3 regions of the Pseudomonas sp. RA_35y_Pfl2_P32 genome follow, and region 1 is predicted to be linked to each of the others. Evidence: predicted binding sites of a transcription regulator. Region 1 holds the regulator's gene; each other region holds the start of a gene.

Region 1 (4,440 bases):
AAGCGCTTGAGCAGGGTTTCTTCATCGGCATCGAGGAACAGCACATCACATTGGATGTGGCGGCTGCGCACTTCTTCGAGCAATTCAGGGAAGCGTGACAAATGGCTCGGCAGGTTGCGCGCATCGATCGACACGGCCACCAACGGCTGGACCAGCTCGTTGTGAATCAGGGCGCGTTCGGCCAACTCCGGCAGCAGCCCGGCGGGCAGGTTGTCGATGCAGTAGTAGCCGTTGTCCTCCAGTACATTGAGGGCCGTGCTTTTACCGGAGCCGGAGCGGCCGCTGACGATGATCAAGCGCATGATTAGTGACCGTTTTGCTCGTCCAGGACGACCTGGTACAGGGCTTCACTGCTGTTGGCGCTGCGCAGGCGGTCGCGTACTTCCTTGCGATCCAGCATGCTGGCGATCTGGCGCAGCAGCTCCAGGTGGGCATCGGTGGCGGCCTGTGGGACCAGCAGAACAAACAGCAGGTCGACTGGGGCGCCGTCGATGGCGTCGAAATCAATAGGTGCGTCCAGGTGCATCAAGGCGCTGATGGGCGACTCGCAGCCTTTGAGACGGCAGTGAGGAATGGCGATGCCGTTGCCAAAACCGGTCGAGCCGAGTTTTTCACGGGCGATCAGGCTCTCGAAGACATCTTGCATCTCCAGATCCGGGACTTCCCGGGCGATCAGGTTGGCAATTTGTTCGAGGGCGCGTTTTTTACTGCCGCCCGGCACGTTCACCAAAGAACGGCCGGGGGTCAGGATGCTTTCAAGTCGGATCATGGGATGGGGGTGTTAACGACCGGTCGCGCCCTGGAGGAGGCTCTGGGTCTTTTCCTTATGCTTTTTAAGTTGACGGTCCAGCTTGTCGGTCAGCAGGTCAATGGCGGCATACATGTCCGTATGCTCGGCATTGGCGACCACTTCTCCGCCGGGGATATGCAGCGTGGCTTCGATTTTCTGCAACAGCTTCTCGACGTTCATCGTGACTTGCACGTTGGTGATCTTGTCGAAATGCCTCTCCAACCGGTCGAGTTTTTCGCCGATGTAGGTGCGCAGAGGTTCGGTAACTTCCAGTTGGTGTCCACTGATGTTGACTTGCATACAGCTTCTCCTTCGTTGCCAGTGCATAAGGCGGCAGGCGAGTTGCCTGCCACTAGGGTGTCTGCGAAAAATTCGAAAACACCCTGGAACGCGGTGGCGTGGCCCGTTACATCAATCGCTTGCGTTCGCTCGACGGCGCGATCCCGAGGGATTCACGGTACTTGGCGACGGTACGACGGGCTACCTGAATACCTTGTGCCTCCAGTAAACCAGCGATCTTGCTGTCACTCAACGGCTTTTTCTGATTTTCCGCGGCAACCAGTTTTTTGATGATCGCGCGGATCGCCGTGGACGAGCATTCACCGCCTTCAGAGGTGCTGACGTGGCTGGAGAAAAAGTACTTCAGCTCATAGATACCGCGCGGGGTATGCATGAACTTTTGTGTGGTGACCCGGGAAATCGTCGACTCGTGCATGCCCACCGCTTCGGCGATGTCATGCAGGACCAACGGCTTCATCGCCTCGTCGCCATATTCGAGAAAGCCGCGCTGGTGCTCGACGATCTGGGTGGCGACTTTCATCAGGGTTTCATTGCGGCTTTGCAGGCTCTTGATGAACCAGCGCGCCTCCTGCAGTTGATTGCGCATGAAGGTGTTATCGGCGCTGGTGTCGGCGCGACGGACGAAACCGGCGTACTGCGGGTTGACTCGCAAGCGCGGTACCGACTCCTGGTTCAGCTCCACCAGCCAGCGCTCGTTGTCCTTGCGCACGATCACGTCGGGCACCACGTATTCGGCTTCGCTGGACTCGATCTGCGAGCCGGGGCGCGGGTTGAGGCTCTGGACCAGTTCGATCACCTGGCGCAGTTCGTCTTCCTTGAGCTTCATGCGCCGCATCAACTGGCTATAGTCGCGGCTGCCGAGCAGGTCGATGTAATCGCTGACCAGGCGCTTGGCCTCGGCCAGCCAAGGCGTCTTGGCGGGCAGTTGGCGCAATTGCAGCAACAGGCACTCGCCCAGGTTGCGGGCGCCGATGCCGGCGGGCTCGAATTGCTGGATGCGGTGCAGGACGGCTTCGATTTCGTCCAGCTCGATGTCCAGTTCCGGGTCGAATGCCTCGAGGATCTCCTCGAGGGTTTCGTCCAGGTAGCCCTGGTTGTTGATGCAGTCGATCAGGGTCACGCCGATCAGGCGATCGGTATCGGACATCGGGGCCAGGTTCAATTGCCAGAGCAGGTGGCTCTGCAGGCTTTCGCCGGCGGAGGTGCGGGTGGTGAAGTCCCACTCGTCGTCATCGTTGCTGGGCAGACTGCTGGCGCTGGTCTGGTAGACGTCTTCCCAGGCCGTATCGACCGGTAGTTCGTTGGGAATGCGCTCGTTCCATTCACCTTCCTCGAGGTTATCCACCGTGGGGGCGGTTTCCTGGTAGGAGGGTTCCTGGACGTCGGTGTTGGGTTTGTGCTCGATGTTGTCCGCCATGGGGTCGGCGTTATCGAAGTCGTCGCCTTCTTCCTGGCGTTCGAGCATTGGATTTGACTCCAAGGCTTCCTGGATTTCCTGTTGCAGGTCCAGGGTCGACAATTGGAGCAGGCGGATGGCCTGTTGCAGCTGCGGTGTCATCGTCAGCTGCTGGCCCATTCTCAAGACTAGCGATGGTTTCATGGCTGGGGCTTAACACCTTATTCGCCGGCGCACGTGCGCCATCCACTACAGGGCGCCGGGGCGCCAAACTTAAGCAAATTATATGCCTGAAACTGAAGTGTTTGCCTAGAGCGTCATGACAATAAAAATATTAAGGCTTTCATTGACAATGCGCTCTGCCAGCAGGCTAGACGCCTCGCAGCTTATAGGCGGAACTCGTGGCCCAGGTACACTTCCTTGACCAGTTCGTTGGCCAGGATGGTTTCAGCGTCACCTTCAGCGATCAGTTGACCATCGTTCACGATATAGGCGGTCTCGCAGATGTCCAGGGTTTCACGCACGTTGTGGTCCGTGATCAGCACGCCAATGCCCTTGGCCTTGAGGTGATGGATGATCTGCTTGATGTCGCCGACCGAAATCGGGTCCACGCCAGCGAAAGGTTCGTCGAGCAGGATGAATTTCGGCGCGGTAGCCAGGGCGCGGGCAATTTCCACGCGGCGTCGTTCGCCACCGGAAAGGCTCATGCCCAGGTTGTCGCGGATATGGTTGATGTGGAACTCCTGCAGCAGGCTTTCGAGTTCCTGGCGCCGACCAGCCTTGTCGAGTTCCTTGCGGGTTTCGAGGATGGCCATGATGTTGTCGGCAACCGACAGTTTGCGGAAGATCGACGCTTCTTGTGGAAGATAGCCGATACCTGCCCGCGCGCGACCGTGCATGGGCTGGTGGCTGACGTCCAGGTCGTCGATCAGTACGCGACCCTGGTCGGCCTGCACCAGGCCGACGATCATGTAGAAGCAGGTGGTCTTGCCGGCACCGTTGGGGCCAAGCAGGCCGACGATCTGGCCGCTGTCGATGGACAGGCTGACGTCACGCACGACCTGACGGCTCTTGTAGCTCTTGGCCAGGTGCTGGGCTTTCAGAGTTGCCATTACTGGGCCTTTTGCTCGTCAGTTTTCTTTTTCGGCTGGATGACCATGTCGATCCGCGGACGTTGCTCAGTGACCTTGCTGCCCGTGGCGCGACCGGCGCTGGCGAGCTTTTTGTTGGTGTCGTAGACGATTTTCTCGCCCAGGGTAATGTTGTTGTCCTTGTCGATGACTTTGGCCCGATCGATCAGCACGACGCGGTCTTGCGAGGCGTGGTACTGAATGGTCACCCCGTAGCCCTGCACAGGCTTGGTGTCGCCCACGGTTTGCATCTGCTCGAAGTAGGCCAGGTTGCCGACCGAGGTTACGACGTCGATATCGCCAGCCGCTGTGCGGGTGATGGTCACGGTGTTGCCGGTGACCTTCATCGAGCCCTGGGTGATGATCACGTCGCCCTTGTAGGTGGCGATACCGTTCTTGTCGTCCAGTTGGGCGTCGTCGGCCTGGATGCGGATAGGTTGATCTCTATCGGTCGGCAGGGCCCAGGCGCTCGCGCTTCCCAGTGCTGCGCCCAGACTGAGCAAAATAGGGAGGGTTTTAACGAGCCTCATACTGTCCTCTTACGTTCGATAGCAGGTGTATCCTGCTTTCTTTCAAATACGCCTTCATTCCGGTACCAGTCGATACACCGCCAGCGCCGTCGATTCTAACGGCTTGCTGGGTCTGCGCATATTGCTGCTTGGGGAATACCGTCATGCGCGTGGTGGTGATGACCATCGGGCGATTCTTGGCATCCGTACGGGCAATGCGTACCGAGTCGATCAGTTCGACCTCGGTGCCGTCAGGATTGACCTCGCCACGTTCGCTCTGCACGTGCCAGGGGAATTCGGTGCCGCGATACATCT
Region 2 (4,440 bases), on a different contig from region 1:
CCAACTGGCTGATGACCGGGTGTACTTCATCGACGCCAGCCTGGGCCAGGCCGAAAGTGATGGCCGGGTCGTCACGCCGCTGCACCTGGACGCAGAGTAACCCAGCAGCGCAAACTTTTCCGCGCCCCAAAAAACAGGCCCCGACACGAATGTCGGGGCCTGTGGAGACCACATCCCTGTGGTCGGTCGCATGAACACTAGAGTCAGAGTCGCGGCGGGTGTATGACTCGGCTCACCTGCCGCTCCTTCTCCCAGTCCAGGCGAGAAGCCGTCTTACTCGGATTTCAGACCGTCAGCCGATACGGCAGTGACGCCCTTGATGTTTTTCGCGATTCTTACCGCCGTTTCTTTCTGCGAGTCAGTCACCGTAGTGGTGGAAGACAGCGACACCACACCTTTGTTGGTTTCGACTTTGATATCGGTACCCGGAATGCCTTTCTCGGTGACCAGGTCAGCCTTCACTTTGGTGGTGATCCAGGTGTCGGAAGTCGCTTCCTTCGCCTCGGTCACTTCACCGGCAGCCAGCACCATTGGCGACTGGGTGTTTTGGGTGGTCTGCGCAAACGCTGCGTTGGCCAGTGTCAGGGTCAGAGCGGTAGCCGTTGCGGTAGCGATAGCGAACTTCTTCATACGGGTAACTCCTGTTTTTCCAGAAAGTCTGCTGGTTGCCTTCTCAGCAGGGTTACCGGTAATAGTGCGAACGCTGTGCCAACTTTGGATGTCGAAATAAATCATTAAAAATCAATGAGTTACAAAATATTTAAAAACCCGGAATCATGCAATTTGCATGACCCGGACATTCTCGACATGCAAGTTGCCGGAATCAGCCCTCGCGGGGGGTACAGCCTTTGGGGGAATAGTCCGCGGCCACCGTGGTCGCGCAACTCCAGCCACCCGCCTCGGTGCGCGAAAGGGTAAGCGTGCGGTTCAGCACCGGGCCTGGCGCATCGACCAGGGTGCAGCCGAGGCTGCCGAGCCCGGAGGCGCCGCTGCCCGCCGCCGAGACGGTGCAATGGCTGGTGGTCGCGCTGGCCCCGAGTCGCTCCAGGGTCGGATCAGCCCCCTGGTTGATGATGTCTTCGAATGGCACCTTGAGCGCCGAGATCTCGGCCAGTCCGGCCGTGACCTTGGCCCGCGCCTGATATTTGGAATACAGCGGCAACGCCACCGTGACCAGAATGCCAATGATCGCTACCACGATCAGCAGTTCGATCAGGCTGAACGCCCTTTGTCCTTTCATGGCTCCCACTCCCTTTTGTGCATGAGACGAAAGCTCCTGCTCGGTAGCGGATAAGGCACAGCCCATGCCAAGTCCGTAAGCCCTTGCAGACCGGGCACCGGACTCTCGTTGCCCCCGCTCAAGACTTTGCAAAACAGCACTAACTGACACTATTTGTCACTGCCCTGCGCCCGCACAGACGCCACCCTTGGCTAGGCTTCCCAGCGCAAGCCAGATTTGTGCAAACACCCGACGGGTCATCAAGGATTGAGTCATGACGGTCAAAGCAGCAAAGGTCAGCCTGTATGCCTGGCAAGGCGTCGATAGAACAGGCCGCAGAATGTCCGGCGAATCAAGCGCGCAGAGTCCGGCGCTGATCAAGGCCCGATTGCGCCAACGGGGCATCACTGTGGGCAAGGTGCGAAAAAAAGTTGTCCCTCTGTTCAGCCCTGGCCAGCGAGTGGCAGCCCGGGATATCGCGGTCTTTACCTGACAACTGGCGACCCTGCTCAAGGCCGGCGTGCCCTTGCTCCAGGCCTTCGACATCATCGCCGAAGGCTTCGTTAACCCGCGCATGCGTTGCCTGCTGGAGGAGTTGAAACAGGACGTGATGGCCGGCAGCAGCCTGACCACTGCCCTGCGCAAAAAACCGCAGTATTTCGACGAACTCTACTGCAACCTGATTGACGCCGGCGAACAGGCCGGCGCCCTCGACACGTTGTTGGAGCGGGTGGCGAGTTATCGGGAGAAACGTGAACAGCTCAAGGCGCGGATGCGTAAAGCCATGACCTACCCGCTAGCAGTGCTCCTGGTGGCCGTGATCGTCAGCGCCATCCTGTTGCTCAAGGTGGTGCCGCAGTTCGAAGTGATGTTTCAAGGTTTTGGTGCCGAGCTTCCCGCACTGACCCGCAGCGTGATCGGGCTTGCCGAATTCCTCCGGCACAGCGGGGGGCTGCTGCTCGGGGGGCTGCTCGCTGCCGCGCTGGGAATACACCAGGCCCAACGCCGTTCCCCGGGATTTCGCGACTGGCTACAGACGCGTTGGTTGCATCTGCCGGTGGTCGGTCCCCTGCTGCGCAAGTCGGCGATCGCCCGGTATGCCCGCACGCTATCGACCACCTTTGCCGCGGGGGTGCCATTGCTGGACGCTCTGAATTCGGTGGCGGGAGCCACTGGCAACCGGGTGTTCAAACAGGCGGTGCAGGTGATCCGCCAGGATGTGTGCACCGGCATGCAACTGCATCTGGCGATGCGCAACAGTGGGGTATTTCCCAACCTGGCGATCCAGATGACCGCCATTGGCGAAGAATCCGGCGCGCTGGAGGAGATGCTTGGCAACGTCGCGAGCTACTATGAAGGCGAAGTCGAGACCCTGGTCGATCACCTGAACAGCCTGCTGGAACCCCTTATCATCGGGGTACTGGGCGTTATTGTCGGCGGGCTGGTGGTTGCCATGTACTTGCCCATTTTCCAACTTGGTACGGCGATCTGAACATGCCCTTGAGTGAATTTCTCACCAGCTACCCGGCGACCTTCGTCACCCTGGCCCTCGGGCTGGGGCTGGTGGTCGGCAGCTTTCTCAACGTTCTGGTGTGGCGCCTGCCGAACATGCTGGCACGGGATTGGCGCCAGCAGGCGCGGGACATCCTCGAACTGCCTGGCGAGGCCCCCGGGCCCACCTACAACCTGCTGCTCCCCCACTCCCATTGCCCCCACTGCCACCATCCACTGCGGGCCTGGGAGAACATTCCACTGCTCAGCTACCTGATGTTGCGCGGGCGCTGCGCACGCTGCAAAACCCCCATCAGTGCCCGTTACCCACTGATCGAGCTCAGTTGCACGCTGCTCTCGGGCTTTATCGCCTGGCACCTGGGGTTCGGCTGGCAGGCCGCGGGACTGCTGGTGTTGAGTTGGGGCCTGTTGGCCCTGTGCCTGATCGACGCCGACCACCAACTGCTGCCCGATGTGCTGGTCATGCCGTTGCTGTGGCTGGGGGTAATCGTCAACGCGTTCGAGCTGTTCGTGCCACTGCAGGATGCCGTGTGGGGCGCCGTGGCGGGCTACCTGACCCTGTGGACGGTGTATTGGCTGTTCAAGTTGATCACTGGCAAGGAAGGCATCGGCCATGGCGACTTCAAGCTCCTGGCGCTGCTCGGCGCCTGGGGCGGCTGGCAGATCCTGCCGCTGACGATCCTGGTGGCCTCGTTGGTGGGGGCCGTCAGCGGACTGCTCTGGCTGCGCTGGAAACGGGCGAAAACCTCGACGCCGATCCCCTTCGGCCCCTATCTGGCAATTGCTGGCTGGATTGCCTTGCTCTGGGGTGGTCAAATAACCGACTTCTATTGGCAGTTTGTCGGTTTGCAATGAATACCCCTGTGGAACAACCCTGGATTCTCGGCCTCACCGGTGGCATCGGTAGCGGCAAAAGCGCGGCGGCCCAGCATTTCATCGACCTCGGTATCCATGCAGTGGATGCTGATCATGCCGCGCGCTGGGTGGTCGAGCCTGGCCGCCCGGCGCTGGCGCAGATTGCCGCGCACTTCGGTGACGGCGTGCTGCAGGCAGACGGCCAACTGGATCGGGCAGCACTGCGCAAGCTGATCTTCGAGATCCCCGAGGAGCGCCGCTGGCTGGAAAAGCTCCTGCATCCCTTGATCGCCGAAGAGATTGCCGCGTACCTGGCGCGCGCAAAATCGCCGTATGCGATTCTGGTGTCACCCTTGCTGATCGAGTCCGGGCAGTACGCCATGACCCAACGGGTGCTGGTAATCGATGCCCCCGAACACCTACAGATCGAACGCACCCTGCAGCGCGACCAGACCAGCGAACAGCAGGTCCAGGCGATCCTCAAGGCGCAGTCCAGCCGTCAGGAGCGCATCCGCCATGCCGACGATGTGGTGGTCAACGACCGCGACCTCGCCTGGCTGCACAGCGAAGTCGAACGCCTGCATCACTTTTACCTAACTTTGCGTGGAGGCCAGTCATGAGCCAACCCCCTGTCGTCACCTGCCCAACCTGCGGCGCCCCCGTGGAATGGAGCGCCAGCAGCACCTTCCGGCCCTTTTGCTCGGACCGCTGCAAACTCATCGACCTCGGCGCCTGGGCCTCGGAAGAACACAAGATCCCGGTCAGCCCGGACGCGGAAGACGATCTGTTCAGCGAAGATTTCGAACCGCGCCACTAAGGCCGCATGAAGCTGTAGTCGGCACGGTCATCGAGGT
Region 3 (4,440 bases), on a different contig from region 1:
AGGCCAAGTCCGATCTCTGGCAATTGGTGGAATTTTCCAAGCGCTTCACCACCGATGAGGTCTGGTCCGCGCAGTTGCTGGACAGTGCTCCAGAGTACAAAGGCAAGACCCTGTACGAGGTGCTGTTCAAGAACGGCAACGTCGACCAGTTCCCGATCGAGCAGATGGACTCGGCCTTTCAAAACGACGAAGCCAAGGACTTCGGGTTCTACCTGCAAAAAGGTCTGTTCGAAGAGTACGCCCAGTTCGGCCGGGGCCACGGTCATGACCTGGCGCCGTTCGATCGTTATCACACCGAACGCGGCCTGCGCTGGCCGGTGGTGGACGGCAAGGAAACCCGCTGGCGCTTCCGCGAGGGCCATGATCCCTACGTGGAGAAGGGCAGTGGCGTGCAGTTCTATGGCTACCCCGACAAGAAGGCGATCATCTTCGCGCTGCCCTACGAGCCGCCGGCGGAATCCCCTGACCAGGAGTTCCCGTTCTGGCTGAGCACCGGACGGGTGCTCGAGCACTGGCACACCGGAACCATGACCCAGCGCGTCGAAGAGCTCTACAAGGCGGTGCCCGATGCCCTGGTGTACATGCACCCGGCCGATGCCAAGGCGCTCAATGCCAGGCGAGGCAGTGAGGTCAAGGTGATCAGCCGACGCGGGGAAATGCGTGCGCGCATCGAAACCCGTGGGCGCAACAAGCCACCCCAGGGGCTGGTGTTCGTGCCGTTCTTTGACGCCAACCGTTTGATCAACAAGGTCACCCTCGATGCGACGGACCCGATCTCCAAGCAGACGGACTATAAAAAGTGCGCGGTCAGGATCGAGCTGATCAAGACTGCCTGAGGAGAGCTTTGATGACTGCTCGTACGCTGTCCTTGCTGGTTGCACTGCTGCTGGGCGTGCCCGCGGTCTTTGCCGCGGAGCCTGGGTATCCGCTGGATGCGCCAGCCCCCGATGGGCGCCGCGCCGGCGGCACCCTGACCCAGGAACTGCCGGCACCGCCCATCGCCGAGGAGGAGAACAAGGACCTCAAGCGTGAGCGCAATTACCCCGAACAGCCGCCGACTATTCCCCACAGCATTCGCGGTTATCACATCGACAAGAACAGCAACAAATGCCTGTCCTGCCACAGTCGGGCCAACAGCGCGCTGACCCAGGCGCCGATGATCAGCATCACCCACTACATGGATCGCGACGGCCAGGCGCTGGCCGCCGTATCGCCACGGCGCTACTTCTGCAATCAGTGCCACGTGCCGCAGCGAGACGTGAAGCCGTTGGTCAACAACAGCTTCAAGAACATTGACCAGGTGCTGCAAGACGAAATCAACCGCAAGCAGAAACCCTGAGGAGTGGTCATGAAGTCATTGTGGACGCTGTTCAAGGATTACTGGCAGATCTTGCGTCGCCCCAGTGTCCACTACAGCCTGGGTTTCCTGACGCTTGGCGGGTTTATTGCCGGGGTGATTTTCTGGGGCGGATTCAATACTGCGCTGGAAGCGACCAACACCGAGAAGTTCTGCATCTCTTGCCATGAAATGCGTGACAACGTGTTTGTCGAGCTGCAGGAAACCATTCACTACACCAACCGCTCAGGGGTGCGCGCAACCTGCCCCGACTGCCACGTGCCGCACGAGTGGACCCACAAGATCGCGCGCAAGATGCAGGCGTCAAAAGAGGTCTGGGGCAAGGTGTTCGGCACCATCAACACCCGCGAAAAGTTTCTCGGCATGCGTCGCGAACTGGCGGAGCACGAGTGGGCCCGTCTCAAGGCCAACGACTCTCGCGAGTGCCGCAATTGTCACAACTTCGAGTTCATGGACTTCACCCGCCAGGGCAAACGCGCCGCCAACATGCACTCGACTTCCCTGGCCAACGGCGAGGCGACCTGCATCGACTGCCACAAAGGCATCGCCCACAAGCTGCCCGACATGAGCGGCGTCAAGGGCTGGTAGCCGTGCTGTCCGGCGGATTGCCGTAAAGCGGCATAAGCGCGCCGGTTTTTCGTCTCTGCCGTCCTCCATCTTTCTCCTCTGGATTGGCCCAAGTCCTGTGTTTAAAGGACCTGGGGCCTCTGCGCGCAAGTTGGTCTGCAAATTGCTAAAGCCTTGACCAGTACAGCAGTGGGCGGCAAACGTCCGGCATGCAGAGGAAAGACTGTGGACAAGTACCTTTATGTGGCCATGACCGGCGCCAGCCAGAACGCGCTGGCGCAAAAGGCTCATGCCAACAACCTGGCCAACATCTCCACCAACGGTTTCCAGAAAGACCTGGAGCAGGCGCGGTCGATGCCGGTGTTTGGCGACAGCTTTCCGGCGCGGGCCTTTGCCCTGTCCGAGCGTCCGGCCACTGACTTCAGTCCGGGTTCGCTGGTGGAAACCGGGCGTGACCTCGACGTGGCGGTCAGCGGCAACGGCTGGATTGCCGTGCAGAACCCCGACGGCAAGGAAAGTTATGTGCGCACCGGCAGCCTGAATGTCGATGCCCTGGGTGTGCTGCGTGCCGGCAATGGCATGCCGGTGATGGGCAATGGCGGGCCGATTGCGGTGCCGCCCGAGCAGAAGATCGAAGTCGGCCAGGACGGCACCATCAGTATCCGTGCCATGGGTGAAGGCCCGCGCGTGATGGCCGAAGTCGACCGCATCAAGCTGGTCAACCCGGACCTGAAGAACATGACCAAGGGCCTCGACGGTTCGATCCACACCAAGGACGGCCAGCCCGCGCCGGCCGATGCCAACGTGCAACTGGTGTCGGGTTTCCTGGAGTCGAGCAACGTCAACGCGGTGGAAGAAATGACCTCGGTGCTGGCCCTGGCCAAGCAGTTCGAGCTGCACGTCAAGATGATGAACACCGCCAAAGAAGACGACCAGGCCATGGCTCGGGTCTTGCAGATCAGCTAATTATCAGAACGTCGCGCCGTAAAACAGGCGCACGAGGAGAATCGAATGCTTCCGGCTCTATGGGTTGCCAAAACAGGCCTGTCCGCCCAGGACACCAACCTGACCACCATTTCCAACAACCTGGCCAACGTTTCGACCACGGGTTTCAAGCGTGACCGTGCCGAGTTCCAGGACCTGCTGTACCAGATCAAGCGCCAGCCCGGTGCTCAGTCGACCCAGGACAGCGAACTGCCGTCGGGCCTGCAACTGGGTACCGGTGTGCGCATCGTCGGCACCCAGAAAAACTTCACCGCCGGCAGCCTGCAAACCACCGAGCAGCCACTGGACATGGCCATCGACGGTCGTGGATTTTTCCAGGTCCTGCAGCCGGACGGGACTACTTCCTACACCCGTGACGGGACCTTTCACCTGGACTCCAACGGCCAGATCGTGACCGCCAGCGGCTATGCCCTGGAGCCGGCCATTGTCATCCCCGCCGAAGCCCAGACCTTCACCGTGGGCCGTGACGGCACCGTGTCGATCACCATCGCCGGCAACCCGGCCGCCCAGGTGATCGGCAACCTGCAAACCGCCGACTTCATCAACCCGGCCGGCCTGCAGGCCACCGGCAACAACCTGTTCCTGGAAACGGCCGCCAGCGGTGCGCCGCAGATCGGCACCCCAGGCCTGAACGGTTTTGGTACCACCCTGCAAAGCACCCTGGAAACCTCCAACGTCAGCACCGTGGAAGAGATGGTCAACATGATCACCACGCAACGCGCCTACGAGATGAACTCCAAAGTCATCTCCACCGCCGACCAGATGCTCTCGTTCGTCACGCAGAATCTGTAATCAAGTCTATGGGGCGGCTTGAGGCCGCCTGCAACACCGTGAGGTTAGGGTCATGAATCGCTTTGTATCTGTTCTCGCATTGAGTGGGATCGCCGTGCTCGCGGGCTGCGTCGGGCCGACGCCGAAACCCAATGACCCTTTCTACGCCCCGGTGTTGCCGCGTACGCCCTTGCCGGCGGCGGCCAACAATGGCTCGATCTACCAGGCCGGCTTCGAGCAGAACCTGTACAGCGACCGCAAGGCGTTCCGGGTCGGTGACATCATCACCATCACCCTCAACGAAAAAACCCAGGCCAGCAAGAACGCCAACTCGCAAGTGGGCAAGACCAGCAAGGCCAACATCGGCCTGACCTCGTTGTTTGGCTCGGTGCCCAACACCAACAACCCGTTCGGCAGTGGCGACCTGAGCCTGGACGCCGGCTACAGCGGCGACCGCGCGACCAAGGGCGACAGCAAGGCCGGGCAGGGCAACAGCCTGACCGGTTCGATCACGGTGACGGTGGCCGACGTGTTACCCAACGGCATCATCGCCGTGCGCGGCGAGAAGTGGATGACCCTCAACACGGGCGACGAACTGGTGCGCATTGCCGGCCTGGTGCGCGCCGACGATATCTCCACCGACAACACCGTGTCCTCGACCCGGATTGCCGATGCGCGCATTACCTACTCGGGTACCGGCTCGTTTGCCGATGCGAGTCAGCCTGGCTGGTTCGACCGTT

What was found. Region 1 encodes sigma-54, which starts transcription at its own class of promoters, with help from an activator protein. Its sites were predicted from a motif close to ANTGGCATNNANNTTGCTNT; they were not measured.
Region 2: a site for sigma-54 is predicted at 1,293-1,312, ahead of AACY45_RS14560 (pilin). Genes of this name have one in related genera too.
Region 3: a site for sigma-54 is predicted at 2,075-2,094, ahead of AACY45_RS25495 (flagellar basal body rod protein FlgF). Genes of this name have one in related genera too.

What each region holds. Positions count from the first base shown of each region.
Region 1 covers NZ_CAXAQF010000010.1:164,762-169,201, reverse strand. Annotated here, with positions in the region: gene rapZ (RNase adapter RapZ) at 1-302, opposite strand, end outside; gene ptsN (PTS IIA-like nitrogen regulatory protein PtsN) at 305-769, opposite strand; gene hpf (ribosome hibernation-promoting factor, HPF/YfiA family) at 782-1,090, opposite strand; gene AACY45_RS12370 (RNA polymerase factor sigma-54) at 1,197-2,690, opposite strand; gene lptB (LPS export ABC transporter ATP-binding protein) at 2,873-3,598, opposite strand; gene lptA (lipopolysaccharide transport periplasmic protein LptA) at 3,598-4,146, opposite strand; gene lptC (LPS export ABC transporter periplasmic protein LptC) at 4,133-4,440, opposite strand, start outside.
Region 2 covers NZ_CAXAQF010000013.1:38,828-43,267, forward strand. Annotated here, with positions in the region: gene AACY45_RS14550 (DUF748 domain-containing protein) at 1-100, shown strand, start outside; gene AACY45_RS14555 (BON domain-containing protein) at 274-630, opposite strand; gene AACY45_RS14560 (pilin) at 824-1,240, opposite strand; partial or broken gene AACY45_RS14565 (type II secretion system F family protein) at 1,494-2,711, shown strand; gene AACY45_RS14570 (prepilin peptidase) at 2,714-3,586, shown strand; gene coaE (dephospho-CoA kinase) at 3,583-4,206, shown strand; gene yacG (DNA gyrase inhibitor YacG) at 4,203-4,403, shown strand; gene AACY45_RS14585 (hypothetical protein) at 4,400-4,440, opposite strand, start outside.
Region 3 covers NZ_CAXAQF010000034.1:26,495-30,934, reverse strand. Annotated here, with positions in the region: gene napA (nitrate reductase catalytic subunit NapA) at 1-836, shown strand, start outside; gene AACY45_RS25505 (nitrate reductase cytochrome c-type subunit) at 848-1,339, shown strand; gene AACY45_RS25500 (cytochrome c3 family protein) at 1,349-1,945, shown strand; gene AACY45_RS25495 (flagellar basal body rod protein FlgF) at 2,150-2,890, shown strand; gene flgG (flagellar basal-body rod protein FlgG) at 2,936-3,721, shown strand; gene flgH (flagellar basal body L-ring protein FlgH) at 3,774-4,440, shown strand, end outside.